3 regions of the Patulibacter brassicae genome follow, and region 3 is predicted to be linked to each of the others. Evidence: riboswitches for the same ligand, from Rfam matches in the RefSeq annotation. Region 3 holds a riboswitch; each other region holds the start of a gene.
The links. Region 3 has a riboswitch for cyclic di-AMP ahead of SK069_RS15620 (C40 family peptidase). Riboswitches for the same ligand answer to the same signal wherever they lie in the genome.

Region 1 (9,456 bases), on a different contig from region 3:
TCCAGCAGGACCGGCAACAGGCACAGGACCACGCCAACCGCGACAAGCAGCGCGAGCGAATGCCGGTGAGAGCGGCCCATCATTCGCCGCACACGGTACCGCGTCGCGTCGCTGCCGGGTCCACGCCGCCAGCCCCTCAGCCGCTGACCAGCAGGCCGGTCGCGAACATGATGCCGAGGCCCGTCAGCAGGCCGGCGACCGCTGCCGGGTGGAGGGTGCGCTCCTGATCGTCGCGGATGGTCGGCAGCAGCTGCGCGATCACCTGGACGACGGCTCCCGCGCCGAACCCGAACAGGAACGCCGCCAGATTCGCGTTGAACGCGGCGCTGCCGATCCAGGCGCCGAGGATCGCGGGGGCCCCGGCGATCAGGCCGAGGCTCGCCAACCGCGCGAGGCGCGGCCGGCGGTCCGCGAGCGGGGCGACGATCGCGAGACCCTCCGTGGTGTTGTGCAACGCGAACCCGAAGACGAGGAACGCGCCGAGGGCGAGCGCGCCGGTGGCATACGCCGACCCGATCGCGATCCCCTCCCCGAGGTTGTGCAACCCGATCCCGACGGCGATCAGCAGCGCCAGCGTCCCACCGCCGGCACCTGCGGCGCGGGCCCGCCGCTCGCGATCGGCCATGAACGCCGAGATGCCGGAGAGCAACAGGAACGCCACGAGCGCGCCGGTCCAGACGAGCGCGGAGCCTCCGAACGCCTGCGAGCCCTGCTGGGCCAGAGCGAGCCCTTCCAGGGTGGCGTCGATGGCGAGGAACGCGAGCAGGCCGATCGTCAGGGCCATCAGGAAGCGGATCCGGCTCGCCGGGACGCGGCGCAACCAGGGAAGCCAGAGCATCCCCAGCGCGACGGGGATCACCCCCACGTAGATGCCAAGGAGCGCCATCAGGCCGAGGAAGGAGACGTCCTCGCCCGGTGTCTCGACCGCCACGTCGATCGGGTGCAGGATCGTGGCGCCGGTCGAGGTCATCAACGCGATCTCGTAGGCCTCCCCCTCGATCCACGGCTGGTGGATGCGGAGCGTCTCGACTCCGAGGCGCGGGATGGGACGTTCGCCGCCGGAGAACTGCACGAAGGCGTCGTTCACCTGCGCTTGGGCGATCGTCACCGCGTCGGGTCCGTCGTTGCGGACCTGCAGGTCGATCAGGCCGGGCTTCAGCGTCGTCCGCTCGACGCTGATCTCCTCGACAGGCGGGCCGTTGCGGTCGCCGAGTCCCGGCCCGTCGAGGGCCAGGAAGCCGCCCAGCGTGACGACGATGAGGAGGAGCGGCAGGATGCCGAGGAGCCACGTCGGCCGTCGGCGAGTCGACCCGTGGGGCGAGGGGGCGTCGAGCGACATCAGCCGACCTCGAAGAACCCCTGCCAGCCGAGTTCGGTGAACTCCGACTGGTGGGCATGGAACATGTACTTCCCCGGGGAGGGGAAGCGCCATTCAGCGATCCCGCGCTGCCCTTGGCAGAGCATGACCGTGTCGGTCAGCTCCGACGGGCGGAGGCTCGTGCCGGTCGGGAAGTAGTCGAAGAAGTTCCCGTGGAGGTGGAAGCTGTTGATCAGGTCGTACTCGAGGATGTTCACGATGTAGACGCGGACCAGCTCGTTGCGTCGCACCGCGATCGGGCGGTTCATGTAGGCGAACGGAATCGTGTTCGCGGCGTAGAGCTCGTTGGCGCGATCGAAGTTCGTGTCGAACCCGTTCATCACCATCACCATCTCGTCGGCGTCCTCCCGACCCTCCTTCGGGTCGACGATGAAGGCGCCGTACATGCCCTTTGCGATGTGCTCGGCGAGCGGCCGGACGTGGCAGTGGTAGAGATGCAGGCCGGCCGGCTCGGCGTCGAACTCGTACACCGTGGAGGAGCCCGGTGCGATCTCGCCGGCTCCGATCCCGGGGACGCCGTCCATCTCGGCGGTATGGATGCCGTGGAAATGGATGGTGTGGGGGTGCTGCGAGAGGTTCTCGAACCGGATGCGCAGCCGCTCGCCCTCGCGGCATCGCAGCGTCGGACCTGGGATCCGACCGTTGTAGCTCCACGCCGGGAACGTCACGCCGGGGGCGACCTCGATGTCCTGGTCCCCGGCTACCAGCGTCCACTCCCGCAGGACCCTCCCTGACGGGAGGCGGCGGGTGCGTCCCCAGTCGAAGTCGCGAAGGATCTCGTGCGGATCGAACCCGTTCCGTGCATGGTCGACCTCGCCGCCGCCCCGGAAGTTCGCGTGCCCTCCATGGGTGCCCGAGGACGAGTTCGCCGACGATGTGTCGGAGTTTCCCGCGCCTCCGTGGTTCCCCGCGTGGCCGCCGGGCCCTTGGGCGCGAGATGACGTCGCTTGGAGCAGCGCCATCCCGGCCCCGAGGGCCGGCAGGCCGCCGGCGAAGAGACGTCGGCGATTGATGCTTGGCATGCCTGAGAGTATGGCATGCCAAAAACCGTTTGCCGATCGAGGTTCCCGCGCTCGATTGGACTGCGCCTGTCGCGGAGGCCGAGAGAAGCCGGCGGTAGGCGATCGGGCGGGGGAGGTCGCGCTCTGCGCGGGGGAGGTTCGGCCGCGCGGCGGCGGATGCTCCGGCCGTGCGCCGTTTATCTCCTACAGTATGTAGAGCAGATTCCGTGGCCGTGATACGGTCGAGCGGCCGAATCGCCGGGGACGTCCGCGGCGAACGGGGGACCCGGGCATTTCGGGGCTCATCCACGGTCGTGTGGAGGCGCGTCTCTTTCTGCGCTAGCCCGTCAGCTAACCCCGTAGGCGGACGAAAGGGACCAGTTCGATGCTCAGATCCTCCGCGCGCCGGCTCGGCTTGGCGGCTATCGGCCTCTCGTTGCTCACGGTGCCGGCCTCGGCCGGGGCGGCTGTCGGGAGCGGAGGGGCGAGCGCGCAGGCGGTCGTCGGCGGCAGCTCAGCGGGCGTCTCGGAGACCCAGCCGGTGCGGCTCACGCGCCGGGAGCTGCGGAGCGTCCAGCGGCGGGTGGGCGTTCGTGCCGACGGCGTGCTCGGTGCACGCACTCGGAAGGCTCTGCGCCGGTTCCAGCAGCGCAAGCGCCTCGCGAAGACCGGGGTCCCGAACGTCGAGACGCTGAGGGCGCTCGACCTGCCGTTCGTCGCGAGGGTCGAGGCGGAGCTTCGGGCTGCTCAGGTCGACGGCTCAGGCTCGCGGTTCCCGCTCCAGGGCGGCTGGACGTTCGGCGGTGCTGGCACCGGCTTCGGCACGCGTGGCGGCGCGCACGAGGGGATCGATCTGTTGGCCGATTGTGGAGTGCCGGTCGTCGCCGTGTCGTCCGGGACCGTCAAGCGCGTCGCCAACCACGAGAAGGCGGGCAACTACGTCGTCGTCACCGGGACCTCGACGCGTACCGATCAGGTCTACTCGCATCTCCAGGAACGTCCGGCGCTGCGTGCGGGCGACCGGCTCCAGGCGGGGGCGCCGATCGGCCGCGTCGGGGACACGGGCAACGCCACGGCGTGTCTCCTGCACTTCGAGCTCTGGACTGCTCCCGGGTGGTACGAGGGCGGGGTCCCGCGCGATCCTCGCCCCGACCTCGAGGCGTGGGCGGCCGGCTGAGCGCGCGAACCGTCGCCGGCGGGGGCTCCTCTACCGATCGTCGCGGCCCCGCCGCCTCCGCTTGAGCGAGGCAACGCCCAGGGCGCTCACGAGGATCAGGGCCCCGAGGCTCGGGACGACCCAGGGCGGAGCGCCGTCGCCCTCGCCCGAGACGTCCTCGACGGCCGCTTCCGAGGCAGCAGGCTGTGGGGCGGAGGGCGCGGTGGTGGTGCGTCCCTCAGGTCGCGCGGCCCGGCTGGCATCCGGTCGCTGGGGCGGGCCCGGGGGAGCGGAGCGGTCGTTGGTGACCCGCAGCCGGGTGCCGGTGCTGAGCGTGACGTACGCGGCGACGTCCCAATCCTGCCACGAGCCACGGCCGGCTATCGGGATCTCGGCGTGGTGGATGCCGCGCTCGTCGCGCTGGGTGGCGACGCGAACGGATCGGCGGCGACCTTCGGGCCTGATCCAGTAGACGACCTTCGAGCCGGCGCCGGTCCCGCGACCGGAGAGCGTCGTGGCGAGATCGACCTGACCCGGTCCCGCGGGCGAGCCCTGAACGGCGATGCGTACGCCACCGGATCCACCCTCGGCGACGGAGATGCCCCCGTGCGCTGCCGCGGTGCTCGGCGTGAGGAGCACCGCCACGCCGGCCGCCAGGGCGACGGCGAGGTGTCGAGCCCGGCTGCGCCCCGTACGCGGAGCGCTGGACTGCCGAGAAGCTCCCGCCTTCGCGGCGGTGGGCGGCTTGATGGTGTCGATGGGCGGGTCATCTACGACGTGGGCGGCCATGGTCGCCGCCGGGCTCCGGGGGCGGAGGCCGAGATGGTGAGCGTCGCGTCACCGGGTTGCACGCTCGTCACTGGCGAGGCCGCGGAGCGTCTCGGCGTCTCGGCGCGAAAGCCCTGGGTCGGTCGTCTGAACCGCTTCGGACGTCGGTGGTCTGCTCGGCGCCGCCGCGGGGGTGCGCGGCGGGTGGAGGTAGCCCTGTGCCCGCCGTCGACGGGCGGTGGGCAAGGTTCTCGAGCAGCGCGCCGCGGTTGCGGGGCGGCCGCGGCGCGCTGGCGTGAGGCGCAGCGTGGGGACTCGTCACGTCCGTCCACCGGGCGGGGGCCTCCCCCGCGGGGGCGCGCGTCAGTCGGTGGGCTCGTCGTCATCGGGCTCGAAGGGTTCTTCCTCAGGCAGATGGCGGCCGGCCATCCACAGTCCGCCGGCCACGAACAGCACCGGGGAGAGGTACAGCACGGCGTGAAGGCCGCCGACGTGCGCGAGCGGTGCGCTCATCGTCCCTGCTGGAGCTTGGGTTGCGACACCGCCACGGGGAAAATCCTACATCTCGTAGGAGGCGGGCGACGGCAGGCCCGGTGCTCGTGCGCGGCGCCGACAGACGGTGCGGCAGAGGGTGCGTGCTTTACTGGCTGCACCGTGAGCGGCGAGATCCAGGGCGAGCTGCAGGAGCAGATCATGGCTGCGCTCTGGCGCACCGGACCAGGGACGGTCGAGCACGTCCGCGAGGGTCTCCCCACGCGCCACCGCAGCGCTTACACGACGGTCCAGACGGTGCTCAATCGCTTGTCTGAACGGGGTCTGGTCAGCCGGTCGCGGCAGGGCCGGACGATGACGTACGCGGCGACGCTGAGCGAAGCCCAGTACCTGTCCCAGAGCCTTGAGCGGACGCTGGCGGGAGCGTCGCTGGAGGCGCGTCGAGTTGCCTTGACCGAGCTCATCGGCGGTCTGGAGGCGGACGAGCTCCTCCAGCTCAGTGAGCAGGCTCAGCGGGCGCGCAACGCGGCGAAGAACGCACGATGACCGCCCTGCCGGCCGCGCTGGGCGTCGTTCTGATGGCTTTGCCTCACATGGTGCGACGCGGATGCTGGTCACCGTCGACCTCGCTCCTGCTCTGGGTCGTCGCCCTGGGAGTCCGGGCTGGAGGATGCCTGCTGGTGGCGCTGTGGCTGATGATTCGGCTGCCGTCGACGACGGTGTTCACTGCCGTCACCGACTGGTGCGTCGATACTGCCGTTCCGGTGCTCGCGGCTCATGTCGGAGTTCTCGGCCCCGAGGTCGGGGATGCGCTTTCGCTGTTGCCGTTCGTGGCGCTCAACCTGTCGGCGCTGTGGGGGGCGGTGCGCGTCGCGCGTGGCGCCCGCGAGGTGCGTCAGATGGTCTCGCAGTCGACCGTGGGGGTCGGACCTCGGGGAGCGGTGATCCTGGGCGGTCGCGAGGTCATGCTCGGAGCCGCCGGCTTCTTGCGCCCACGGGTGGTGGTCTCGGCCGGTGCGCTGGTGGCTCTCGATGACGCTGAGCTGGCCGCTGCGATCGCCCACGAACGCGCACACATTCGCCGCGGCCATCGGTTCATCGCTGCCTTCGCCGAGTTGTGCGGGACGATCGCCCGCCCGGTGCCCGGCACGCGGGCGATCGTGGCGGAGGTCCACAAGCAGATCGAACGAGATGCCGATGCCTGGGCGGTCCGTCGCGACCATGACCGTGTCGCCCTGGCCAGCGCGATCTGCAAGAGCGCTCTCTCGCGAGCCGGAGGTCCGGCCCTGGCGCTGCTATCCGGTGCCGGCGTGGCGCAGCGCGTGGAGGAGCTCCTCGGTGGAGGGCCGGTGCGAGCGTCCGTCGGCGAGAAGCTCCTGCTCGCGGTTGCGATCGTCGGGGCGAGCGGGTTCCTCGTGGCAGCCGTCGGCTGGATCCTGGTGACACTGGCCTCGGGATCTGCCGGTGACCCGGGCGGAGCTCTTCGACACGTGTGCCCTCCCTGCGGACTATGAGCGGTCTGGCGGACCGAACCGGGACGGAATGCGGGCCTGGCCGTCGCCCGCGTGACCTTGGGGCGACGCGCTGGGTGCGGGGGAGGGCCCGGGTTCCGGCGACGTACGATGGTCGTCGTGCCGCGGTTCGAAGCCGACACGGTTGTCGAGCATCGCGCCCGTCAGCGCGAGGCGCTCTTGGACGCTGCGCTCGCGGACGCGCCGCTCGGCGTCGAACTGCGAGCCAGAATCGCGACCGATCCGGCCCATGCCGCGGCGTTGCTGGAGCGGGGGGTTGGAGGCGGGCGGGCGGAGTGCGGAGACGACTCGACGGGCTATGCCGGAGCATGTCAGTCCGGTGGGGAGCCAGCCTCTCGGGGTCGACGTGGGCGGACCGTGCGACCTACAGATCGTCGGTGACGTCTGGTCGCTCCGAGGGGCCAGGCCCGGAGGCAGATCGAGACCGCTCGGGGGCGCTCTGCCCGACGAAGCGGCCGAGGAGCGTAGAGGTGTCGAGCGGAGCGCCCCGCGGCGTCGGCGACCGGTGGTCGTGCTCGCTGTCGACGCTCAACCGGACGAGCGTCGCGTCGGCGGCCTGAATGCGGGCGATGAGAGCCGCACGTTCGAGGGCACATCCGTCACGAGGCGGGGCGAAACGGCGCGGCGTCGGGGCGGGTAGCGCGTCGAGCTGCCGCTGGACGTCGGAGCGCTGACGCTCGATATGCACTCGCGCAGCCTCGAGGTCATCAACCCAAGCCCCTGCTCTCCCCTGAGACGACGGTGGCTCGAGCTCGCCGTGATGAGGCCGAGGCGCGAAGGGCGCCACCGTGCCCTGGGTGCCGAGCATCGGATCCGGGAGGCGCTCCCGGTGGGCGGATGCGAGCAGCGAGTCGTCGCCGCGCACACGATGCGGCTCGACATGCGACGTCTTCCTCGACACAGCGTTCGTGGGAGAGAGTTGGGTGGTGGCGAGGTCTTCGTCGTCGCGGATCGCCATGCGTGCGGCGATCCGTTGGAGGAGGTCGTCGTGGTCGACGGGGATCTGGTCGTCGTGTGGAGCGATCTCGGCGCGGTCGTCGCGGAGTTGGGGGTTCTCGGTCGGGACGTAGAGGGCGGTGTGCTCGCGGGCGCGGGAGAGCGCGGTGTAGGCCCAGCCCTTCGTCAGCTGCTCCTGTCGGGCGATGACGGCGGCCCACTGCACGGTCGCGCCTTGCATGGCGTGGCCGGTTAGCGCGTAGGCGTGCTCGAGGTGCTCGCGCGCGTAGTCGGCGGGCACGAGCCGGGTCGCGCCGGCGTCGGTGCGCAGCTCGACGTGGTCGGGTCGGGCGGCGGTGATGGTGGCGCGGGTGCCGTTGTCGACGTTCAGCGTCGGGTCGTTGCGCCTGGCGATCACGCGATCGCCGACGGCGAGGGTCCGTTCGTCGTAGTGGTGGTCGTCTCCGAGGAGCCCCTGCTCGCGCTGCCAGCGGCGGGCGCGCTGGTTGAGGGCGTGGCGGGTCTGGTGGTCGCGGGCGATGAGCACGGCTTGCTCGATGCCGTGCTCGCCGACGGCGGTGGTCCAGTCCGCGATCGCGTGGTCGAGTAGCCGGGCGGGCTGGTCGTCGATGTGCAGGCGCCCGCGACCAGCGAGCCAGTTGACGTAGGTGCGGCCGCCGGTGGTGTGGTCGTGCAGCTGGCGAAGGGCGTCTCGTTCAGCGGGGTCGCGTTGACGCATCACCGTCTGGAGGCGCAGCGCCCCGGTGCTGCGGCCGATCTGCCTGAGCCAGCCCCCGGCTTCGACGGAGGGCAGCTGGCCGGAGTCGCCGATCGCGACGGTCTTCGCCCCGGCCTGGTGGGCGAGGCGCAGGAGCCGGTCGGTCAGCCGGGTGGGGGTCATGCCGGCTTCGTCGAGCAGCAGCACCGCCCCGTCGGGGAGCGCGGGTCGGTCGGGCTGGTGGTCGATGGCGGTGAGGAGGGAGTGGACGGTGCGGGCGGGGATCCCGACCTCGGTCAGTTCGCGGGCGGCGCGGCCAGTCGGGGCGAGCCCGAGGACCGGTCGGCCGGTCTGGTGGTACAGGTCGTGGATAGCGTTGGCGGTGAACGTCTTGCCGGTCCCCGCGAGCGCTTCGATGACGTCGACGCCGTTGCCTGAGGTCGCGACACGGCGGACGACGTGCTGTTGCTCGTCGGTGAGCGGCTGGTCGCGGCCGGTCAGGAACCGGTCGACCTCGTCGGGGTCGATCCGGGCGGTGTCGGTGGCGATGCGGCCGATGGCGGCGGCGATCAAGCGGTCTTCGGTCTGGATCAGGTCGGTGGTCGTGTGGCGGGGCTCCTCGATGCCGGTGAAGTCGCCGGGCCGGGTGGCGTGGACGTCGGGGTGCTCCAGCAGGGTGCGGTAGTGGTCGCGGATCTCCGAGATCCGTAGGCCGTGCTGGTGGTGCTCGGCGATCGTGGTGAGTGCGTCGCGTTGGTCGAAGGTGTTGGCGGTGTGGGTCAGGCCGTCTGGGCCGACGAGCCGCGTCTCCAGCGCGGCCGCGTCCTCGAGCGCCTCGTCGTAGGGGTCGGTCGTGGCGCGGGTGGTCGGGGGCGCGGTGCCGGCCGGCGCCTGCTCGGCGACGCGCGCGGGCTCGGAGGTCGCGGGACGGGCGAAGCTCTTGTCAGCGGCTGGGGGTTGGTCGTCGGCGAGATCGTGGCGGGCGAGGCGAGCTCGGCCGGCGACCAGCAGCTCGTCGATCGCCCGGTGATCGAGGCCGTGCTCCTCGGCGCGCGCCTGGAGGTCGATCCGCCAGTCGCGGGTGCGGACCTGCTCCTCCTTGGCGGCGCGGGTCTTCAACGCGACCGCTTCGGCGGCGGCCTTGGTGCTCAGGCCGATGCCGTCCTCGCGCGCGGCCTGCTCGATCTCGACCCGTCGCCGGGAGAACTCGCGGAGCACGTCGTGCGCGATCCCGTTCAGCTCGGCCGCGCCCTTGACGACCGGTCCCCATTGGAGGCCGAGGCGGTCGGTGACCTCGGCCCTGAGGTGGGCTTGGTAGAGGACGCCGGCGGTGCGGGCGTGGCGGTAGATGACGGCGGCGTGCAGGGTGCGCCATTGGCCGTCGGACGGGGTCTGGACGACGTTGCCGGCCACGACGTGGGTGTGTAGCTGCGGGTCCTTCGCGCGCGACATGCGGTGCCGGTAGGCGGCCGCCA
Region 2 (9,456 bases), on a different contig from region 3:
CGCGTACCTCGTCCTCGCGTCGCCGAACGCCGAAGCCCGGATCGCGTCGGCGATCTACGCCTTCTCGATCGTCGGCCTGTTCACGGTCAGCGCGATCTACCACCGGGTCAACTGGCAGCGCCCGTCGGCCCGCGCGTGGATGCGCCGGCTCGACCACGCGATGATCTTCGTGATGGTCGCGGGCACGACGACGCCGATCGCGGCGATCGTCCTCGAGGGCGGCATGCGCACGACGGTGCTGAGCGTCGCGTGGGGCATGGCGGGCCTCGGCATCACGCTGAAGCTCCTCTGGATCGGCGCGCCGAAGTGGGTCAGCGCGGCGATCTACCTCGCGATGGGCTGGGCGGGCTTCGCGCTCTTCCCGAAGCTCGTCGGCGACCTCGGCCCGTGGCCGGCGGTCGGCCTGCTCGGCGGCGGGGTGCTCTACACCGTCGGCGCGGTCATCTACGCGGGCAAGCGGCCGAACCCGTTCCCGAAGGTCTTCGGCTACCACGAGGTCTTCCATGCCCTCGTCATCGCCGCCGCGATCGCGCACTACCTCGTGGTCGCGCTCGCGGTCGTTCCCAGCGCCTGAGGTCGGCGCCGACGCGTCCCGGAGCCCGCTCCGAACCGCCGCCCCGCCGAGCGCGGCGGTGCGTCCCCGAACGGCCGTCCGGCACGCGGCGGACCCGCGGGATGCTCGTTACACTCGGCGCCCACGGATCGATGGCCGAGTGGCTTAAGGCGCTCGCCTGCTAAGCGAGTTGGGGGTTGATAGCTCCCTCGGGGGTTCGAATCCCCCTCGATCCGCCTCCCGGAACCCCCGTGCCGACGGGGGTTCCGTCGTTCTTGCGCTGCTGCGCGCGACGACGCGCCCGACGCGGCCCGGATCATCGGTGCTCGGTGGCGCTCGCCGCGGAGGATCCGGCGTTCCGGGCTCAGAGGCCCGCGCGGCGGAAGAGCTCGGAGAGCTCGATCCGCAGGGCCGTCGCCAGGCGCAGGAGCGTCGCGACGCTCGGACTGCGCTCGCCCCGCTCGACGCCCCCGATGTAGTTCCGGTGGACGCCGGTCTCGAGGCTCAGCTGCTCCTGGCTGAGACGCCGGTCGAGCCGAACCTGACGCAGCGCGTCGCCCAGTGCGACGAGTGGGGGCTGCGGGTCCGGCACGGCGGCCGACCTTCGCACCCCCTCCGTGTCCTCTCTACAGCCTGAGCGTGTTGCTCGCGCAGTCTGATCGTGTGATCATCTCGGCGTCGTACCGCGCGAACGCGCCACACCAGAGAGGACGAGATGCTTCGCAGAACCGCGACGGCGCCGCTGCGCCCGCGCCCCGAGGGACCCCCGACGGCCCCATCACGCACGACCGCCCGACGCCGAGGAGCCGACCGTGCGTAAGTGGCTGAAGTGGGTGCTGGGCGCGTTCGTCGTGCTCGTCATCATCGGCGCCGTCGCCGGTGGCGGCGACGACGAGCCCTCGTCGTCCGGCGACGCCGACAAGGCGACGACGAGCGAGACTCGCGAGGACGCCTCCGGGAGCGGGAAGGCCGAGGACGGCGACGGGAAGGACAAGGACGACGCCGGCTGCGGCACGAGCGCCACGAGCGACTGCACGCCGCGGGTGGGCCCCGACGGTCAGGTCCGCGTCGACGCGCTGTACTACCGCCTCGTCGGCGTGCGGACCGCCGAGACGCTCGGCGACCAGGAGTACGGCCTCGGCGAGCGCGCCGACGGCGTGTTCGTCATCGCGAAGATCCGGGTCCGCTCCGACAAGGACGAGTCGGCGACGCTCACCGACCGCGTCTTCCAGCTCGAGGTCGACGGCAACACGTACGACCCCGACAGCGAGGGCACGATCGCCGCGGTCGGCGCGCGCGAGGAGCCGTTCTTCCTCAAGGACATCGGCCCGGACGCGACGACGACCGGCACCGTGGTCTACGACGTCCCGCGGTCGGTGCTGCGCAAGAAGCCGGCGCTGCGGTTCAACGAGCTCGGCTTCGGCGACGGGCACGGGTACATCACCCTGCCGTCGCTGGACTGACGCCCGGCCGCGCCCGCCGACGCGCCCGCCGAGGGCCGGCGGGCGCGGAACCGGCGCGACCGACCGCGCGAGGCGGCCGGTCGGGTCGGGACGGGGCTCAACCCGCGACGGCCGCCGCCTGCGGCGCGGCGGCGTCGGACGACGGGGTCGCGGCGTCGGCCGCGGGCGCCGGCGTCGCCGCCGGCTCGGGGGCGGCGGTCGGCCCGGACGCCGACGCCTCGACGGCGGCCTCGGGCGCGGCCGTGGCCGGCTCCGGCGCAGCCGTCTCCGTCGCGGGCTCCGGCGCGGACGTCTCCGCCGCGAGCTCCGGCGTCGCAGCAGGCTCCGGCGCGGACGTCTCCGCCGCGGGCTCCGGCGTCGCAGCAGGCTCGGGCGCGGACGTCTCCGCCGCGGGCTCCGGCGCCGCAGCAGGCTCTGGCGCCGCACCCGACTCCGGCGCAGCCGACTCCGCCGCGGGCTCCGGCGCCGGCGTCTCGGCCGCGGGGTCCGGCGTCGCAGCAGGCTCCGGCGCAGCCGTCTCGGCCGCGGGCTCCGGCGTCGCGGGCGACTCCGCGGTCGCCGCCTCCGGCGCCGCGGTCGCATCCGTGGCGCCGGCAGCATCCTCGGCCCCGGACGGGGCGTCGACCGTCGCCGTCGCGTCGACGGTCGCCGTCGACGCGTCGTCCGCCTCGGCGGTGCCGTCGACCGGTGCCTCGCCCGCGGGAGCGGCCGCGTCGGCCGTCGCGGCGCCGGCCTCGGTCGGCGTCGCCGCCGGGTCCGCGGTCGCCTCGGCCACGGCGTCCGCAGCCGCGACCGCCGCCGCGGCCTGCGCCGGGTCGACGCCGGCCTGCGCCGCCAGCAGCGCCTGCTGCTGGGCCGCGTCGACCGTCGCCGGATCCGCGGCGGAGCGCTCGAGCTGGACGCCGCCGGTGGTGGCCAGCGACGCCTTCTGCAGCGACGCCGACGACGCCGTGGCGGAGGCCTGCGTCGCCGTCGCCGCGGCGCCGCCCTCGGCCGTCGCGGTCCGGGCGCTCGCCTTCGCCGTGCCGGCGGTGCGGTAGTACGGAGCCGGGTCGACGGCGGTCCCGTTCTTGCGGACCTCGAAGTGCAGGTGGGGACCGGTCGTGCGGCCCGTCATGCCGACGTAGCCGACGACGTCGCCCGCCTGGACCTTCGAGCCCTTCGCGACCGCGTTCTTCGACATGTGGGCGTAGCAGGACTCCAGGCCCGCGCCGTGGTCGACGCAGACCATGTTCCCGTAGCCGTCCTGGGACCCGGAGAACGACACCGTGCCGGCCATGTACGACTTGATCGGGGTCCCGATGGCCGCCGCGATGTCCATGCCGGCGTGCTGCCGTCCGCCGCGCGGCCCGAAGTTCGACGAGACCGTCCCGTTGACCGGCTTCACGGTGCTCGACCCGCTCGCGGTCCCGCCCTCGTCGGCGGTGCTCGGCGTGGTCGCCGTGCCGGAGTCGTCGTTCGTCGTCGGCGGCGCGGCCGGGCTGCCCTCCGCGCCACCCACCGCCGCGCTCGCGCCGGCGGAGCCCGAGCCCGAGCCGCTCGACGCCGAGCCGCCCTTGCCCTTCGCGCTCGAGGACGCCGGTGCGGCGTCCGCGCGCTCGGCCGTGCGGACGGGACCGCCGTCGCCGGTGGCCTTCGCGTGCCCGCCGGTCTGGCGCTGCAGGACGACGCTCTGCCCGCCGTCGGCGGTGCGGACCGCCGAGACGACCTTCAGGGCCGTCGCCGGCGCGGCGCTGCTGCGGACGGACGCGCGCTGCGTGCTGAGCAGCGCCGTCCAGGTCTGCGGCCCGACGACGCCGTCCGCGTTGAGCTGGCGCTGCTGCTGGAAGCGCTTCACGGCCGACTCGGTCGTCGCGCCGAAGTGGCCGTCGGCCTGCAGGCCGAGCCGCTGCTGCACGTCGCGGACCTCGTCGCCGGTGGAGCCGACGAGCAGGACCGGGCGGCTGCGCCCGTCGTCGCTCACGGCGGAGGTCAGGCTGCCGATCGTCGTGCGGCCGGCGTCGTCGGTCGCCGAGGTCGTGTCGCCCGACGTCGACGAGGCCGTGGCCGCACCGACCGCCGGGCCGGCCGTCGAGCCGACCATCGCGAGGCTCATCGCCAGCGCGGCCTTGCGGCGACGGCGCTCGCGCACGCGCTGCAGCGGGACGGTGACCCGCCGGTCGCGGGCCCAGGACAGCGAGCGCTGCCAGACGCTCGGGTCCGCGAGGTCACGACGGCCGGGCGCATCCGGCGCGCCGACCGCGTCGAGCGCGGCGGCGAGCTCGTCGGTGGTGAGGTCCAGCGCGGCCGAGCCGGCCGTCGGCTCGGCGACGTCGGTCGCGGTCGCCAGCGCCTCGGCGAGCGCGGGATCGCGCTCGGGCCGCCAGCCGGCGCGCCGGCGGCGCGGGCCCGTCGTCTCCCCCGCGTGCGCACGTGGGGTGCTCGCGGCCTGTCGGTCGCGGCGCTGGCGGGATCGCTCCCGTGAGGTGCGCCAGTGGTCCGCCCGCGCGAGATCGCGCTGCTGCTGCCCGGTCATGCCGAACGTGTCCTCCTGCGTCGGGCCTACGAGGTGAGCTGACGGGCTCGCGCTTCAGGAGTCGCGCTACGCCTTGCGGCGATTCGCCCCGTGCGGCCCCGGAAGGCCGCGAGTGGTTCCCCCGCCCGCGCGTCGAACGCGCGGCTCGGCCGGTTCTCGGTCCGCGGAGGACCGTAGCGCAGCTGCAAGCGGCCTTGCGGCACTTGAGCGAATCTTCACCGCGGCCTAAGGCGACCAGCGCCGGCGCGCCAGGTCCTCGCCGGCTCAGCGACCCCCGTGCAGCCGGATCGCGCGCTGCAGGACGGCGAAGGCCGGCTTCGGCACGAGGTCGTCGCGCAGGACGCCGTACTGGTGCTGGAAGTCGGTGCTGCTGGAGTCCGCGTCCCGCAGGTCGAACCAGCGGAAGTCCGAGACCCCGTAGCGCGTGCGCGCCTGGACCGCCGCGTCCGTGACCGCCTTCATGACCTTCGCCTGCACCGCCTCGCTGCGACCGGGGCCGGTCGGGTAGCCGGCCTCCGACAGGTGGACCGCCACCCGGCGCCCGAGGCCCGCGCGCACCATGTCGCGCCGCAGCTTGCGCAGGGCCCCATGAACGGTCGTGCGCACCGCCCGCGGGCTCGGCGGGCGCTTGACCTGGGTCGGCCACGTGCCCGGGTAGATGTCGAGCCCGACGTAGTCGACGTTGCGGGCGAACCCGCTCCCGCCCGTCCGGGCGAGCTGCGGCCAGAAGTCCGGCGTCCGCGCGTCCCGGGCGACGTTGAAGCCGATCGCCAGGCCGCGGCGACCGAGCGCCGCGCGCTCCTCCGCCGCGGCGTTCACGCCGCGCACGAGGGCGTCGCGCACCCCGGGGAAGTCGCCGTCCGCGGCGTCCGGCGCACCCGGCACGTTCGCCTCGTTCGTGATCTGCACGCCGACGAGCCCGCTGCGGCCGCCGAACTCGCGCACGACCGCGCGGACGAACCGCTCGTACCCGGGCAGGTCGACCGCGGGGTCGCGGGCCGTCGGCTGGTACCGCAGGACGATCTCCGCCTGGCTGCCGGTGGCCGCGGCGTCGGCGAGCACCCGCTCGAGGTGGATGCGGGCGCCCTCGATCGAGCCGGCGTCGTGGTAGGCCGCGTACTCGTGCAGGACGAACGATCGCCGCCCGGCACGCAGGCGGCGGATCATCGCCAGCCGCTGCCCCTCGTCGACCTCCGGCGCGCGAGCGACCCCGTCGACGGCGCCCGCGTCGCCACCCGGGTAGATCCCGAAGCGGATGGTCGCGGCCCGGTGGGGACCGGCCTCAGCCACGGGGCTCGTCCGCGTCGCCACGACGATGGTCGCCGCGACGGCGACGAGCAGCACGAGGAGCTTCCACCGGCTCATGAGCGTGACGTCGGCGGCGAACGCGCGCAGCATGCGGTGTTCGTCGCGAGATCGACGAACGGACCACGAACGGCGGGATCTCTGGCCGAGGGGCACGGGTCGGGGGATGCGGGCCGCCGCTCGCGCGACGCGGCCCGGCACCGGACGGCGGCAGCTCGCGCGCCGTCGCGGTCGGGGGACCTCCCATGCTAGTCAACCGGCCCTCGCCGATCAGCCGCAGCCGAGGCCCCGGGCGCCGTAGCGCCCCGGGGCGGCCGGCACGAACCGGGGCGCGGACCGGCGGAAGAGCGTCGGCGCGCGGTCCCGCGACAGCGAGTACTCGATGCGCCCGTCGGCGACGGCGAGGCCGGTGAGGTCGACCGTCGTCCCGTACTCGGTCGCCGCGGCGAAGTCGCGGTCCTCCGAGCACGCCGCGCCGGCCCGGAGCGGGATCCGCTGGATGCCCTCCGCACCCCGGTCGCCGGTCTGCGTCCATCGCACGTAGGCGTGGGCACCGTCGAGCTCGACCTCGGGGATCCCGAAGACCCGGCGGGAGGTGTTGTCGCGCCGGAGCAGCACGAAGCCGGGGCGGCCGTCGCGCCGGGTGACGTGCAGCTGGGTGACCGAGCCCGACGGCGTCGGGCGGTACTGGACCCAGGCGATCCAGCGGCCGCTGAGGTCGACCGCGCCGCCCTGCACGGCGCCCATGCCGATCCGCTGCCGCGCGCGGCCGTCGCGGACCGCGTAGAGGCCGCTGGCCCCGCAGCGGGCGGCCGGGCCGTGGCGCAGGACGACGACCGTCCGACGCCAGACCGCCCACCCATCAGCGCCGCAGGGACGACCGGGGAGCGACGAGATCGGCACCGCCGACGCGCCGGGGCGCAGCGCTCGGCGCATGAGCCGGGCGCGTCCGTCCGCGCCGCACCGGCGGTAGACGACCGCGACGCCGGCGTCGCCGTCGCGCCCCAGGTCGGGCAGCGGCGGGCAGGTCGACGTCGCCGGGTCCAGCGGCGCGAAGCGGCCGTCGACGACCTCGACGAGCGCGTAGCGTCGGGCGAGCGTCCGGACGACGCCCACGCGGCGCCCGCCGAGCGCGTCGACCTGCTCGATGATCCCCGGCGCGACCGAGCGGTCCGGGGACGGCGACGGCTTCGTCGTCCCCACGCCGCCCGGGACCGCGAAGCGCCGCACCCGCTGCCCGAACCGCGGGGAGCGCACGCCGCGGGCGAACGCCCGGCGGGCGGCCGGGGACGTGGCGACCCGCCAGTCGGACCGCTTGTCGAGGTCGAACCACACGAGCGCGTCGATCTCGGGGTGCCGCCGCAGGCCGTCGAACATCTGCCCGAGCCAGGCGGCCTTGTCCCCGCCGGCCTCCGCCACGCCGATCTCGCTCAGCTCGACCGGCTTGCCGGGGGCGATCTCCCGCAGCTGCCGCAGCGCGGGACCGAAGATCTCCGCGAAGGGCCGCCACTGCTGGAACCGGATCTGCCGTCCGCCGTTGAACCCCGACAGGCCGACGCGGTCGACGTACCGGTCGCCGGGGTACTCGCCGGGCTTCAGGCGCAGGGGCGCGACCGGGCTCCAGACCCATTCGACGTTCGTCGCTCCCGCGTCGTGGAAGAGCTGCCAGACGTGGCGCCAGGCCCGCGCGTACTCGCCCGGCCGATTCCCGTTGGAGACCTCGGTCCACGGGTACCAGTTGCCGTTCATCTCGTGCGCGAACCGCAGCCGCACGGGCCCGCCGTAGCGGGCGAGATCGGTCGCCCAGCGACGGACGTAGGCGTCGAAGCGGCCGTCGATGATCTCGCGCAGGCGGTACTTCGACCGGTCCGGCGGCCGGCGCGAGTCCCACGGCTCCCACGTGATCTCGGGGATGCTCCCCCGCGCGGCGACGGCCCGCAGCTGCGCCACGTCCGGTCGCGCCACGGACTCCCAGTCGGAGAACCACATGACGACGCCGACGTGGTGCTGGACCGTCCGCTCGAAGCGATCGATGCTCGCGAGGTCCGCCGGGCGCCACGGCCGGTAGGAGTCCTGCGCGAGCACCGCGGTCGTCGCGCCGAGCAGGATCTCGGCCCGCGGGTCGGGCACCGCCGCCACCCCGCGCGAGACCGGAGCGCCGGAGGACGCGGGCCCGTCGTCGCGCAGCTGCACGACCAGCAGGACGGCGACCGCGACCAGCAGCAGCGCCAGCGGCGCGAGCCTGCGGACGCGGGCCGCCGTCACGTCATGCCCTCCACCGCGACCGCCGCCAGGTGCGCGGTCGTGACCGCGAGCCCGGCGACGAGCACCACCGTCGCGACGACCACCGGGGCGTGCCCGCGGGTCGCCGCCCGCAGGCCCACGCCACGGCGCGCGTGATCGCGGACCTCCAGCAGCAGCGCGACGAGCAGGACGACGAGCGGCACGAGCGCGTTGAGCAGCACGAGCCCGGCGTAGTGGGGCAGCATCGCCGTGCGACCGGTCAGCTCGACGACCCACAGCACCGCCAGCGGCAGCGCGACGAGCGCCACGAGCGGGCCGTAGACGATCCCGAGCCGGCCGGGCGGCGCGGCCGCGGCCGGGGACGCCGACCGCGTCTTCGGCGTGATCATGTACGAGTGCTGCAGCCGCAGCACGACGCTGAGGACGGCCCAGAGCACCACGGGCCACCGCGCCACCATGAGCACGGCGCCCCGCCAGCTCAGGCCGATGCCCTGCGGCTGGAACCACGACCGCGCGAAGCCCCACATGAGGTGCGCGGTGAGCGCGACCGGCAGGAAGTAGATGAGGTACGTCCCGAGCTGGACGGTCGCGATCCGGTGCTCCGTGGCGAGGGCGACGGTCGGTGCGAGCCAGAGCACGAGCATCGACAGGCCCCAGAGCAGGTACCAGCTCTGCGAGAAGAGGAACTGCAGCGCCTGGCCGGCGGTGTAGCGCGGCAGCAGGCGGGGCGTCCACCGCAGGCAGACGGTGATCATCGAGTGCGCCCACGCGAACTGCTGGCGCAGGTAGGTCGCCAGCGTGTCGGGCCCGTCGCCGGTGGCGATGATCTCCGGGTGGTAGACGCCCCGGTAGCCGTGGGCGGCGAGCACGACCGTGTCGAGGTGATCCTCGGCGCGGGTCGGCTGGAAGCCGCCGATCTCGCGGACGGCCGACGTGCGGTAGGTCGTGTGCGAGCCGATGATGAACGGCGTGCGCGAGTTGCCGTAGAAGCCCATCTGCAGCGGTCCCTGGAGGACGAGCTCGTGCTCGGCGAGGCCGCGCGCGGTCCAGCGCTCGAGGTTGCCGCCGACGCTCGGCGCCTGGACCCACCCGACCTGGGGATCGTCGAACTGCCCGAGCACCGCGTCGAGGTAGGACGGCTCGGGGTGGTGATCGACGTCCATCTGGACGAAGTAGTCGTAGTCCTCGCCGAGCGCGTCGAGGTGATCGAGCCACGCGTTGACGTTGCCAGCCTTCGTCTTGGCCTGCCACGGCGGAGCCGGCTGGTTCCAGCGGGCGACGCCGGCGCGCGTGAAGTACCGCACCCCGTACCGGTCCGCGAGCGCGCGCACCGCGGGCGAGCCACCCTCGTCCAGGACCCACGAGTCGTGCGGATA
Region 3 (9,456 bases):
ATGTCCCCGTGCAGCGCCTGCTCGCGCTGCTTGCGCCGCTCGACCTTGCCGCGCGCGGTGCCGATCTTGCCCCGCAGCCGGTCGAGGTCCTGTTGCGTGGCCGCCTGCGCGGGTGGTGCCCCGGAGGGCAGCGCCAGGCCGGCGGTCACGAGCAGCGTGGCGCCGAGCGCGGGCAGGACGGCGCGGGGAGATCGGGACAGGCGGATCGTCACGGAAGGCGAAGCACGGGTCGGCGGGCGGTCGCGACCCGCTCCGAGGAGCGGCGCCGGGCGCGCACGAGCACGACCGAGTGGCGGGACGCCACGACCGGATCCGGACCGTACGGCGGCGGGCGCCGGGCGACCAGCGGTGCAACCCCCGTTGCGTCGCGTCGCGGCGCGCAACCGATCCTGCAGGGCGTGCACGGGATCGTGCGTGCGGCGAGCGCCCGCGCGCCATCGCGAGCGGGGTCGCGCCAGCCCGCCGGCGCGGCCGTCGCCACGTCCGCCCCCACGGGACCGGAGGGCTCGCGCCCCGCCGTGTGCGACGATCCAGGGCATGGCTCGCGGCGCTGCGTTCGGCAAGGACACCGGCCTCCAGTTCCGGATGGGCCTCACGCTCTTCGGGCTCGGGCTCGTCTACGCGGTCTTCGCCGCCGTGATCGTCGTGGCGACGAAGCAGGCCGCCGCGGTCGTCCTGATCCTCGGCGTGCTGCTCGTGATCCAGACCTTCGCCGCCGACAAGCTCGCGCTCCACGCGATGCACGCGCGGGAGGTCACGCCGGAGCAGGCTCCCGAGCTGCACGCCCTGATCGATCGGCTCTGCCTCCAGGCCGACCTGCCCAAGCCGAAGGTCGCGGTGGCCGACGACCGGATGCCGAACGCGTTCGCGGTCGGCCGGTCGCAGAAGGCCTCGACCGTCTGCGTGACCACGGGCCTGCTGGAGCTCCTGCCGCCGGCCGAGCTCGAGGGCGTGCTCGCGCACGAGCTCGCGCACATCGCCCACCGCGACGTGCTCGTCATGACCGTCGCGAGCTTCTTCGCGTCGCTCGCCGCGGTGATCGTGCAGAACGGCATCTGGTTCGGCGGCGGGGACGACCGCGACGACGACGGCCCCGGGCTGCTGGCGGTCATCGCCGTCGCCGCGCTCGTCTACGCGATCTCGTTCCTCCTCCTGCGGGCGCTCTCGCGGTACCGCGAGTACGCCGCCGACCGCGGCGCCGCCCAGGTCACCGGGCGCCCGAGCGCCCTGGCCGCCGCCCTCGTCCGGATCAGCGACGGGATCCAGCGCACCCCGGACCGGGACCTGCGCGAGGTCGGCGCGGTCCAGGCGTTCTACATCGTGCCGCCGAGCGTGAAGAACGCCGCGACGCAGCTCTTCTCGACGCACCCGCCGACGGAGAAGCGGCTCGCCGCCCTCCAGCGGATCGAGACGCAGCTCCAGGCCGGCCGCACGGTCTGAGCCGATCATGGGCTTCCTCGACACGCTCCTCGGTCGCGGCTCGAAGGCCGCCAAACAGGTCCGTCCGGACCGGCTCTTCGCCCTGACCACGGCGTCGCTGGACCTCCAGGTCTCGCAGGGCATCGTCACGACGGGCGAGGCGGCGATCGTCTTCCAGCCGCTGGCCACGGGCGACTTCCAGCAGATCGCGGCCGACGTCGAGGCCGTGCTGCGCGGCACCGGCGAGGAGACCGGCACCACGGTCGAGCGCCGCGACGACGACTTCGGCTACCGCTGGATGGTCCTGAAGGACCCCGACGTCGACGACCAGGTGATCGGCGTGAACGCGGTGATGGAGGCCCTGCAGGCCGGCGGTTACGCCGACCGGGTCCTCTGCGCGGTCTTCGCGTTCCGCGAGGCCGGACCGGACGCCGAGGCGCCGGCGACGACGGGACGCCCGCTGCACCTCATCTACCTCGCCAAGCGCGGCAGCTGGTACCCGTTCAGCCCGATGCCGGGCCAGGCGAAGGAGCGCGACCGGGAGCGCGAGCTGCAGCTCCGCGCCGTCCTCGAGCCGCTGATGCCGCTCGAGCCCGAGATGGACCGCTGGTACCCGCTCTGGGGCGCCCCGCTCGGCTGAGCCGCCGCGGACGAGCGCTCCGGGCCGCGCGGCGACGCCACCGGGCGAGCGGGCGACCCGCCCGCCCGGTGCGCGGGAGGGCTCAGCCCTCGACGGGGTCGGGCACCAGGCCCTCGCCCGTGAACTCCCGCCCGGCCTCCTCGAGCGTGAGGTCGGCCGGCGGCAGGAGGACGTCGCTCCCGATGAGCTCGTCCTCGTCCAGGGGGGTGCCCTGCTCGCGCACGAACGCGAGCAGCGCGTCGAAGGCGCTGCGGTAGCCGCCCTCGTCGCCGGCCTCGACCGCCGCGACGACCGCGTCGTCGAGGTCGTTCAGCGGCGCGTGCTGGTCGTCGGCCAGGCGGTACTGCTGGTCGCCGAAGATCCGGACGATCACGCGTCCGCCTCCTTCTTGGCGGGCTCGGTCGACGCGGTGCCCGCGTCGCCGCTGCCGGCCCCGAGCTCCGCGGCCGGGGTGCTCCCCGCGCCGAGCTCGGCCTTCATCGCGGCGAGCTCCGAGTCGACCTGCGAGGAGCTCGAGAGCTCGGCGAGCTGCCGGTCGATGTCGTCCTGGCCGGAGCCCAGCGCGGTCATGTCCTCGAACGTCCCGGCGGCCTCGAGCTCGGCGACCGCGTCCGCGCGCGCCTTCATGTTCTCCGTCTTGTCGACGGCGCGCTGCATCGCCATGCCGACCTCGGCCATCGACTCGCCGACGCCCGTCGCGGCCTCCGAGATCCGGACCTGCGCCTCCGCGGCGCTGTACTGCGCCTTGATGGTCTCCTTCTTCGTCCGGAACTGCTCGACCTTCGTGCGCAGCTTCTGCTCGCTGGCGATCAGCGCCTGCTGCTGGTTCTCCAGCTCGCTGACCTGCTGGTCGAGGCTCTGCATCTCCTGCTGGATGGTGCTCTTGCGCTCCAGCGCGGTGCGGGCGAGCTCCTCGTTGCCGGCGGCGAGCGCCTGACGCGCCTGCGTGTCGAGCTTGACGATCGCCTGCTGGTGCTTCTCCGTCTGCAGCTGGAGGCGCTTCTTCGCGGTGACGACGTCCGCGATGCCCTTCTTGACGTTCTGGAGGTTCTCCAGCTGCTTCTGGTAGCTGTAGTCGAGCGTCTCGCCCGGATCCTCGGCCTTGTCCAGGACACGGGACAGCTTGGCCTTGATCACGGTGGACATGCGGCCGCCGAGGCCCATATCGATGCTCCCTTGTTCCGCGTGAGTGGGACGGTGCGGATCCCGGGTCCGGTCGCGCGCGACGGCCATGGATCTCGTCGATCCACCCTAGCGCGCCCGCGCCAGCCGATCGTCACGTGCCCGTGACGCGCGGACGGGTCGCGGACCCGAGCGGCACCGCGGTCGGGGCCGGAACGAGCACGAGCCCCGGACGGGGCTCGCGAGGGACGCGCGGGTGTCGGGCCGGACTAGAGGTCCGCGGGATGGACCGCGACGAACTTCTTGGAGTCCTTGCGGTTGTTCGGGCGCCACTGGGGGCCCTTCGCGCCGCCGCGGTCGTACGCCGCGGAGGTGTCCAGCCGCAGCCCGGCGATGATCGCGTACGCGTGGCCCGAGTTGCCGTAGACGGTGATCCACTGGCCGGGGCCCTCGAAGGCGCCCGCCCACTTGTCGTCGAACTCGTACGACGAGAGCGGCGTCTGCATGAGGCCGGCGCCGATCAGCGCGTAGCTCACGGTCCCGGAGCAGTCGTAGCCCGAGTCCTCGATCTTCGCGTGGCCGCCGCCCCACTTGTACGGCTTGCCGACGATCTTGTTCGCGGCGATGACGGCCTGCTGGACGGCCGCGGGGGCCTTCAGCGGGACCCGCGCGAAGTACGCCGTGCGGCCGTCGACCGTCTTGCCCTTGTACCGCTTGGCCTTCACGCCGTTCGTCGTGCGCATCCCGGCCGGGACCGCGACGGCGCCGGGGGCGGCGGGCTGGGCGACGGGCGCCGTGGTGGTCCCGGTCGTGCCGAGGCCGCCGCTCCGGGGGGCCGAGGCCGCGGACGCTGAGCCGGCACCGAGCAGCGCGAACGCAGCGGTCAGGGCCAGGGCTCGGGTGTAGGGGCGCAACGATCTGCTCTCTTTCGTCGGCCTACGGGGTTAGCTGACGGGCTAGCGCAGAAAGAGCCAGCGCTTCCATCGCAGAGCGACGGATAAGCCCCAAGAACTGTGGTTCCCCCGCTCACCGGACTCATCCGGTGATTCGGCTTGCGGCACTGTAACAGGAGCCTCGCAATCTCGCACCCGTGTCCGCAGGCGATCCTGCAGGGCCTGGACGCTCGTCGGGCATCCCCCGTGCGCGGGCGCGTGCGCGGGCTGCGCGCGGGAAGCGACGAGCACCCGGCGTCGCGCCCCGGTCCGCAGCGGGGAGCGGGCGGCGAGCGGCGGGCCCCGAGGCGGTAGGTTCCCGCCGATGGCTCCGCTCCCGCGCCTCCGTCCGTCGCTCGCGCTCGGCCTCGTCGCCGTGGTGCTCGCCGGCTGCGGACAGGACGACTCGTCCCGCTCGCCGTTCGCGCCGGAGCCGAAGGACGACCGCTCCGCGACCGCGACCGACCTGGGGTTCCCCGTCGTCGCCACGCGCAACACGACCCGGACCGCGACGGACGACGGGCCCGCGGCGGCGGCCGCCGTGGCCCGCGCCGTGTACTCCGGCGGAGCGGCCGAGACCCAGGCGCGCGCCGTCGCGCTCGTGAATCAGCGCGACTGGCGGGTGGCGCTCGCCGCCAGCGCGCTGAACGCGGACCCCGTCGGCGCGCCGACCCTCTTCTCGGACGGGGACGACCTGCCCGACGCCACCCGCGACGCGCTGCGGCAGCTGCGCCCGGCCGGCAGCCCCGGCATCGACAACGCGCAGGTCATCCGGGTCGGCGGCGCGCCGCGGCCGGAGGGGCTGCGCGCGACCGCGATCGAGGGCAGCGACCCCGCCGGCGTCGCCCTCGGGATCGACCGCTTCCTCGCCGCCGCGAAGCGGCGCGCCAGCGACGCCGTCCTCGTCGTCAGCAGCGAGCAGCCGGCCTTCGCCCTGCCGGCGGCGGCGTACGCGGCGAAGTCCGGCACGCCGATCGCGTTCGTCGGACGCGACGCGGTCCCGGCGGACACCGTCCGGCAGCTGCGCGACCACCAGGACCCCACGATCTACGTCCTGGGCCCCTCGAAGGTCATCTCGCCCGCGGTGACGAAGCAGCTGCGCCGCTACGGCACGGTGCGCCGCGTCGGCGGCCAGGACCCGGTGAGCAACGCGATCGCCTTCGCCCGGTACGACGACAACGGGTTCGGCTGGAACATCGTCAACGCGGGTCACGGGTTCCTCGTCGCCCGCAGCGACGCCACGCTGCCGGCGCTCTCCCTGGCGCCGCTGGCGGGCACGGGCCTCCACGGCCCGCTGCTGCTCCTGGACCGTGCCGACCGGCTCGCCGAGCCCGTCCGCAGCTACCTGCTCGACGTCCAGCCGGGGATCGCGGGCGACCCCGTCAACAGCTACTACAACCGCGCGTGGCTCTCCGGCAGCACCGACGCGATCTCGCCCGCCGTCCAGTCGCAGATCGACGCGCTGATGGAGGTCACGTCGGTCGACGTCGACGGCGCGCGCCTGCGTCGCGAGGAGCCGGCCGGCACCGCCACGACCGGCACGACGGCGACCCCCACCCCACCCCCGTCCAAGGAGGACGAGCGATGAGCGAAGCAGAGCGCGCCGACCGACGCGAGACCGGCCGCCCGGTCTCCCTCGACGACCTCCGCGAGCTGACGGGCGCGGCCACGCCGCACTTCGCGCAGCAGATCCGGAACCGGGTCGCGAAGCTCATCGCGCCGCTGCCCGCCGAGGATCCGGTCCGGCGCTTCGGCGAGTCGGAGATCGCGCGCCTCACCGAGCTCGGCCGCACCGGCGAGCACCGCGGGCGGTCGACGCACCCCGACCAGCCGCCCCTGCCGTCCGCCGCGGGCTGAGCGGCCCGTGCCCGTCCCGGTCCCCCCGCCGACCGCCGGCCCGGAGCTCTGGGCCTGCGTCGCCGACCTGCCGCTGCGCCTCGAGGAGGTCGCGCTCGAGCCGCTCGAGCGCGAGACGCCGACGATGACGCGACGCTGCACGCACGTGCGGCTGCGCGGCGCCGGCGAGGAGGGCGTGGGCGAGGACGTCTGCTACGAGCCGCAGGACCACGACGCGCTCATGGCCTGGGACGCGCTGCCGGACCTGCGGGGCGAGTGGACGATCGCCGCGCTCAGCGCGCGTCTCGGCGCCCTGGACCTCTTCCCCGTTCCGCCGGCCCACGACGTCTACCGGCGGTACCGGCGGTGGGCGTTCGAGTCGGCGGCGCTGGACCTCGCCCTGCGCCAGGCGGGCCGGCCGCTGGCCTCCGTCGTCGGCCGACCGGTCCCGCCGATGACGTTCGTCTCCAGCCGCGGGGTCGGCGACCCGCCCGACCCGGCCGTCATCGCGGACCTGCGGGACCGGTCGCCCGGCCTGCGGATGAAGCTCGACCTCGGGTCGGCGTGGGACGCGGCCGCGATCGAGGCGCTGGCGCCGACGGGCGCCGTGGCGACCGTCGACCTCAAGGCCTACTACCACGGGACCCCGGTGGACACCGAGATCGATCCCGAGGTCTACGCGCTGCTGCTCGACCGGCTGCCCGACGCGCTGCTGGAGGACGCCGGCGTCACCGACGCCACGCGCGAGCTGCTCGCGGCGCACCCCGAGCGCCTCACGTGGGACGTCCCCCTGCTGGACGTCGCCGGGCTCGACGAGCTGCCGTTCCCGCCGAGCGTCGTGAACCTCAAGCCGTCGCGCGTGGGCAGCCTGCGCGAGCTCTCCGACCTCTACGCCGCCTGCCGCCGCCGCGGCATCGGCGTCTACTCCGGCGGCCAGACCGAGCTCGGGGCCGGCCGTGGCCAGGCGCAGCTGCTCGCGGCGCTCTTCCACCCGGAGGGACCGAACGACCTGGCCCCGAAGGCGTTCAACGACGCCGAGCTGCCGGACGCGCTCGACCGCTCCCCGCTGCGGCTGACGCCTGCGGCGACCGGCTTCCGCCTCGCCGGCGACTGAGCCGGCGCCGGTCGGGTCCCACGGCGGGCTCCCCGCCGAAGCGGCGGTCCACCCCGCGGCGCGCCGCCGACGCCCCGCCCGTGCGGCCCGGCGGCCGCGTGCCCCCGAGCCCCCCGGCCGGGGGGCCGATGGTTGCGACTCTCGGTAGCATCCGCCGCCTCCTCTGCCCCGAGACCTGGAAGAAGCATGTCTGAGACAGTCGCCGTCGCCGGTTCCGGCACGATCGCCACCGGCCTCGCCGTCACCGCCGCCCGCCACGCCGACGTCGTCCTGTGGGCGCGGTCGGAGGCCAGCGCGGCGCGCGCCAAGGCGGCGATCGAGAAGCAGGCGGCGAAGCTCGAGGTCGACGCCGCGCGCGTCGACGTCGTGACGGAGCTCTCCGAGCTCGGTCGCGGCTCGATCGTCGTCGAGGCCGTCGCCGAGGATCCCGAGGTGAAGGCCGTCGTGCTCGGCGAGCTCGTCGCGGTCGCCGGGCCCGACGCGATCCTCGCGTCCACCACCTCGTCGCTCTCGATCGAGAAGCTCGGCGAGGCCACCGGCGCCCCGGAGCGGTTCGTCGGCCTGCACGTCTTCAACCCGGTCCCGAAGATGAAGCTCGTCGAGCTCGTCTTCCCCGCCGCGGCGACCGACGCGACGAAGGACCGCGTCCGCGCGCTCGTGGAGCTCTGGGAGAAGGTCGCGGTCGAGGTGCCCGACACCCCGGGCTTCGTCGTCAACAAGCTCCTCTTCCCGTACCTCTTCTCCGCGGTGGAGCTCCAGGAGCAGACCGGCGTGAGCCCCGCGGACATCGACACCGCGATGACGCTCGGCACCGGCCAGCCGATGGGACCCTTCGCCCTGCTGGACTTCGTCGGCCTCGACGTCTCGAAGGCGATCGGCGAGGTCATCGGCGCCCCGATCCCGGCGTCGCTCGACGCGCTCGTCGACGCGGGGAAGCTCGGCCGCAAGAGCGGCGAGGGCTTCCTCGACTGGCGCAAGTAGCCCGGCGCGGGCCCGGCGCCGCGCCGAGTCCGCCCACCCCAGGGACACGAACGGCCCCGCGGAGCGAGCTCCGCGGGGCCGTCGTGCGTGTGGTGGTTGGGAGCACCGAAGCGCTCCGTCCCGTCATGTGGTGCGGAGCCGTCCCGGGCACCGCACCTGTTGTCCCGTCCAGCCGCACCAGGATCGGCTCGGACACCCTCAGTATCGACCATCCGACGGAGCGACAGGAGCCCGATCGTCCCACGGGCCGCGAAGTTGGCGCGTTGCCACTCGTTCACGGCGCGTGCGCCCCCGATCGGGGCCCGCACCTCCCCCGACCGCGCCATGCCGGGCGCGGCGCTGCAGGCGCTACTGCAGCTCGTCGACGCGCTCGGCGAGCTCGAGGTCGTGCTCGGTCGGCCCCCCGGCGCTGTGCGTCGTCGTGCGGACGGTGACCCGGTCGTAGTCGTGCAGGTGGAGGTCCGGGTGATGTCCCTGGGCCTCCGCGAGGGCGCCGACGGCGTCCACGAACCGCAGCGCGGCGGCGAAGTCCGGGAACCGCCAGGTCCGCTCGAGCGCCCCGCCCGGGCCCGCGCGGCCGGTCCACTCGCGGTCCGCCGCCCACGTCGTCATGCGGCGCGCGTCGATCAGGTCTGCCATAAAGGACATCGTGGCCGATCGCGCGCAGGACAGCCAGGGGACGCCGCGGCGGATCGTGTCGCTCGTCCCGCACGCCACCGAGCTGCTGTTCGCGCTCGGGCTCGGCGACCGGGTCGTCGGGGTCACCCACGAGTGCGACGCCCCGCCGGAGGCCCTCGGACGACGCCAGGTCACCGCCGACCGGCTGCCGCCCGGCCTCGGCCCGGCCGAGATCGACGCGGCGGTGCGCGAGCGCACCGGCGAGGGCGAGGCGATCTACCGCCTCGACGACGACGTCCTGGCGGAGCTCGATCCCGACCTCATCGTCACGCAGGAGCTCTGCCCCGTCTGCGCGGTCTCCTACGACGAGGTCGCCGCCGTCGCCCGGGAGCTGCCGCGGTGCCCGGAGGTCGTCGCGCTCGACCCGCACACGTTCGGCGAGACGCTCGGCGACGTCCGCACGCTCGCGGCGATCTGCGGCGTGGAGGACGCCGGACGGGCGCTCGTGGACGACATCAGCCGCCGGGCCGACGACGTCCGGATCGCCGTCCGCGACGCGCCGCGCCCGCGCGTGGCCGCCGTGGAGTGGTTCGATCCCGTCTTCGTCGCCGGCCACTGGACCCCGCAGCTCGTGGAGATGGCCGGCGGCCTCGACGTCTGCGGCAACGCGGGCGAGCGCAGCGAGGTCGTCACCTGGGAGCAGCTCGCCGCGCAGCAGCCCGAGGTCGTCGTGTGCATGCCGTGCGGCTACGACGCCGACCGCTCCCTGGAGGAGGCGACGCCGTTCGCCGACC

Region 1: another riboswitch for cyclic di-AMP. It lies ahead of SK069_RS17470 (M23 family metallopeptidase); the one in region 3 lies ahead of SK069_RS15620 (C40 family peptidase).
Region 2: another riboswitch for cyclic di-AMP. It lies ahead of SK069_RS05275 (peptidoglycan DD-metalloendopeptidase family protein); the one in region 3 lies ahead of SK069_RS15620 (C40 family peptidase).

The regions. Positions count from the first base shown of each region.
Region 1 is NZ_JAXAVX010000013.1:74,096-83,551, forward strand. Features, by position in the region: gene SK069_RS17455 (hypothetical protein) at 1-32, opposite strand, end outside; gene SK069_RS17460 (ZIP family metal transporter) at 137-1,339, opposite strand; gene SK069_RS17465 (multicopper oxidase domain-containing protein) at 1,339-2,400, opposite strand; cyclic di-AMP (ydaO/yuaA leader) riboswitch at 2,618-2,760, shown strand; gene SK069_RS17470 (M23 family metallopeptidase) at 2,921-3,556, shown strand; gene SK069_RS17475 (hypothetical protein) at 3,587-4,324, opposite strand; gene SK069_RS17480 (hypothetical protein) at 4,667-4,816, opposite strand; gene SK069_RS17485 (BlaI/MecI/CopY family transcriptional regulator) at 4,958-5,341, shown strand; gene SK069_RS17490 (M48 family metalloprotease) at 5,338-6,309, shown strand; gene mobF (MobF family relaxase) at 6,692-9,456, opposite strand, start outside.
Region 2 is NZ_JAXAVX010000002.1:54,737-64,192, reverse strand. Features, by position in the region: gene trhA (PAQR family membrane homeostasis protein TrhA) at 1-574, shown strand, start outside; tRNA gene SK069_RS05290 (tRNA-Ser) at 700-789, shown strand; gene SK069_RS05285 (helix-turn-helix domain-containing protein) at 918-1,145, opposite strand; gene SK069_RS05280 (DUF4352 domain-containing protein) at 1,366-2,016, shown strand; gene SK069_RS05275 (peptidoglycan DD-metalloendopeptidase family protein) at 2,114-4,531, opposite strand; cyclic di-AMP (ydaO/yuaA leader) riboswitch at 4,539-4,692, opposite strand; gene SK069_RS05270 (glycoside hydrolase 5 family protein) at 4,796-5,929, opposite strand; gene SK069_RS05265 (glycoside hydrolase family 26 protein) at 6,107-8,101, opposite strand; gene SK069_RS05260 (glycosyltransferase family 2 protein) at 8,098-9,456, opposite strand, start outside.
Region 3 is NZ_JAXAVX010000010.1:36,895-46,350, forward strand. Features, by position in the region: gene SK069_RS15595 (murein hydrolase activator EnvC family protein) at 1-212, opposite strand, end outside; gene htpX (zinc metalloprotease HtpX) at 538-1,440, shown strand; gene pspAB (PspA-associated protein PspAB) at 1,448-2,059, shown strand; gene pspAA (PspA-associated protein PspAA) at 2,142-2,432, opposite strand; gene SK069_RS15615 (PspA/IM30 family protein) at 2,429-3,223, opposite strand; gene SK069_RS15620 (C40 family peptidase) at 3,451-4,095, opposite strand; cyclic di-AMP (ydaO/yuaA leader) riboswitch at 4,100-4,244, opposite strand; gene SK069_RS15625 (cell wall-binding repeat-containing protein) at 4,439-5,701, shown strand; gene SK069_RS15630 (hypothetical protein) at 5,698-5,970, shown strand; gene SK069_RS15635 (hypothetical protein) at 5,978-7,063, shown strand; gene SK069_RS15640 (3-hydroxyacyl-CoA dehydrogenase family protein) at 7,250-8,044, shown strand; gene SK069_RS15645 (4a-hydroxytetrahydrobiopterin dehydratase) at 8,393-8,683, opposite strand; gene SK069_RS15650 (cobalamin-binding protein) at 8,694-9,456, shown strand, end outside.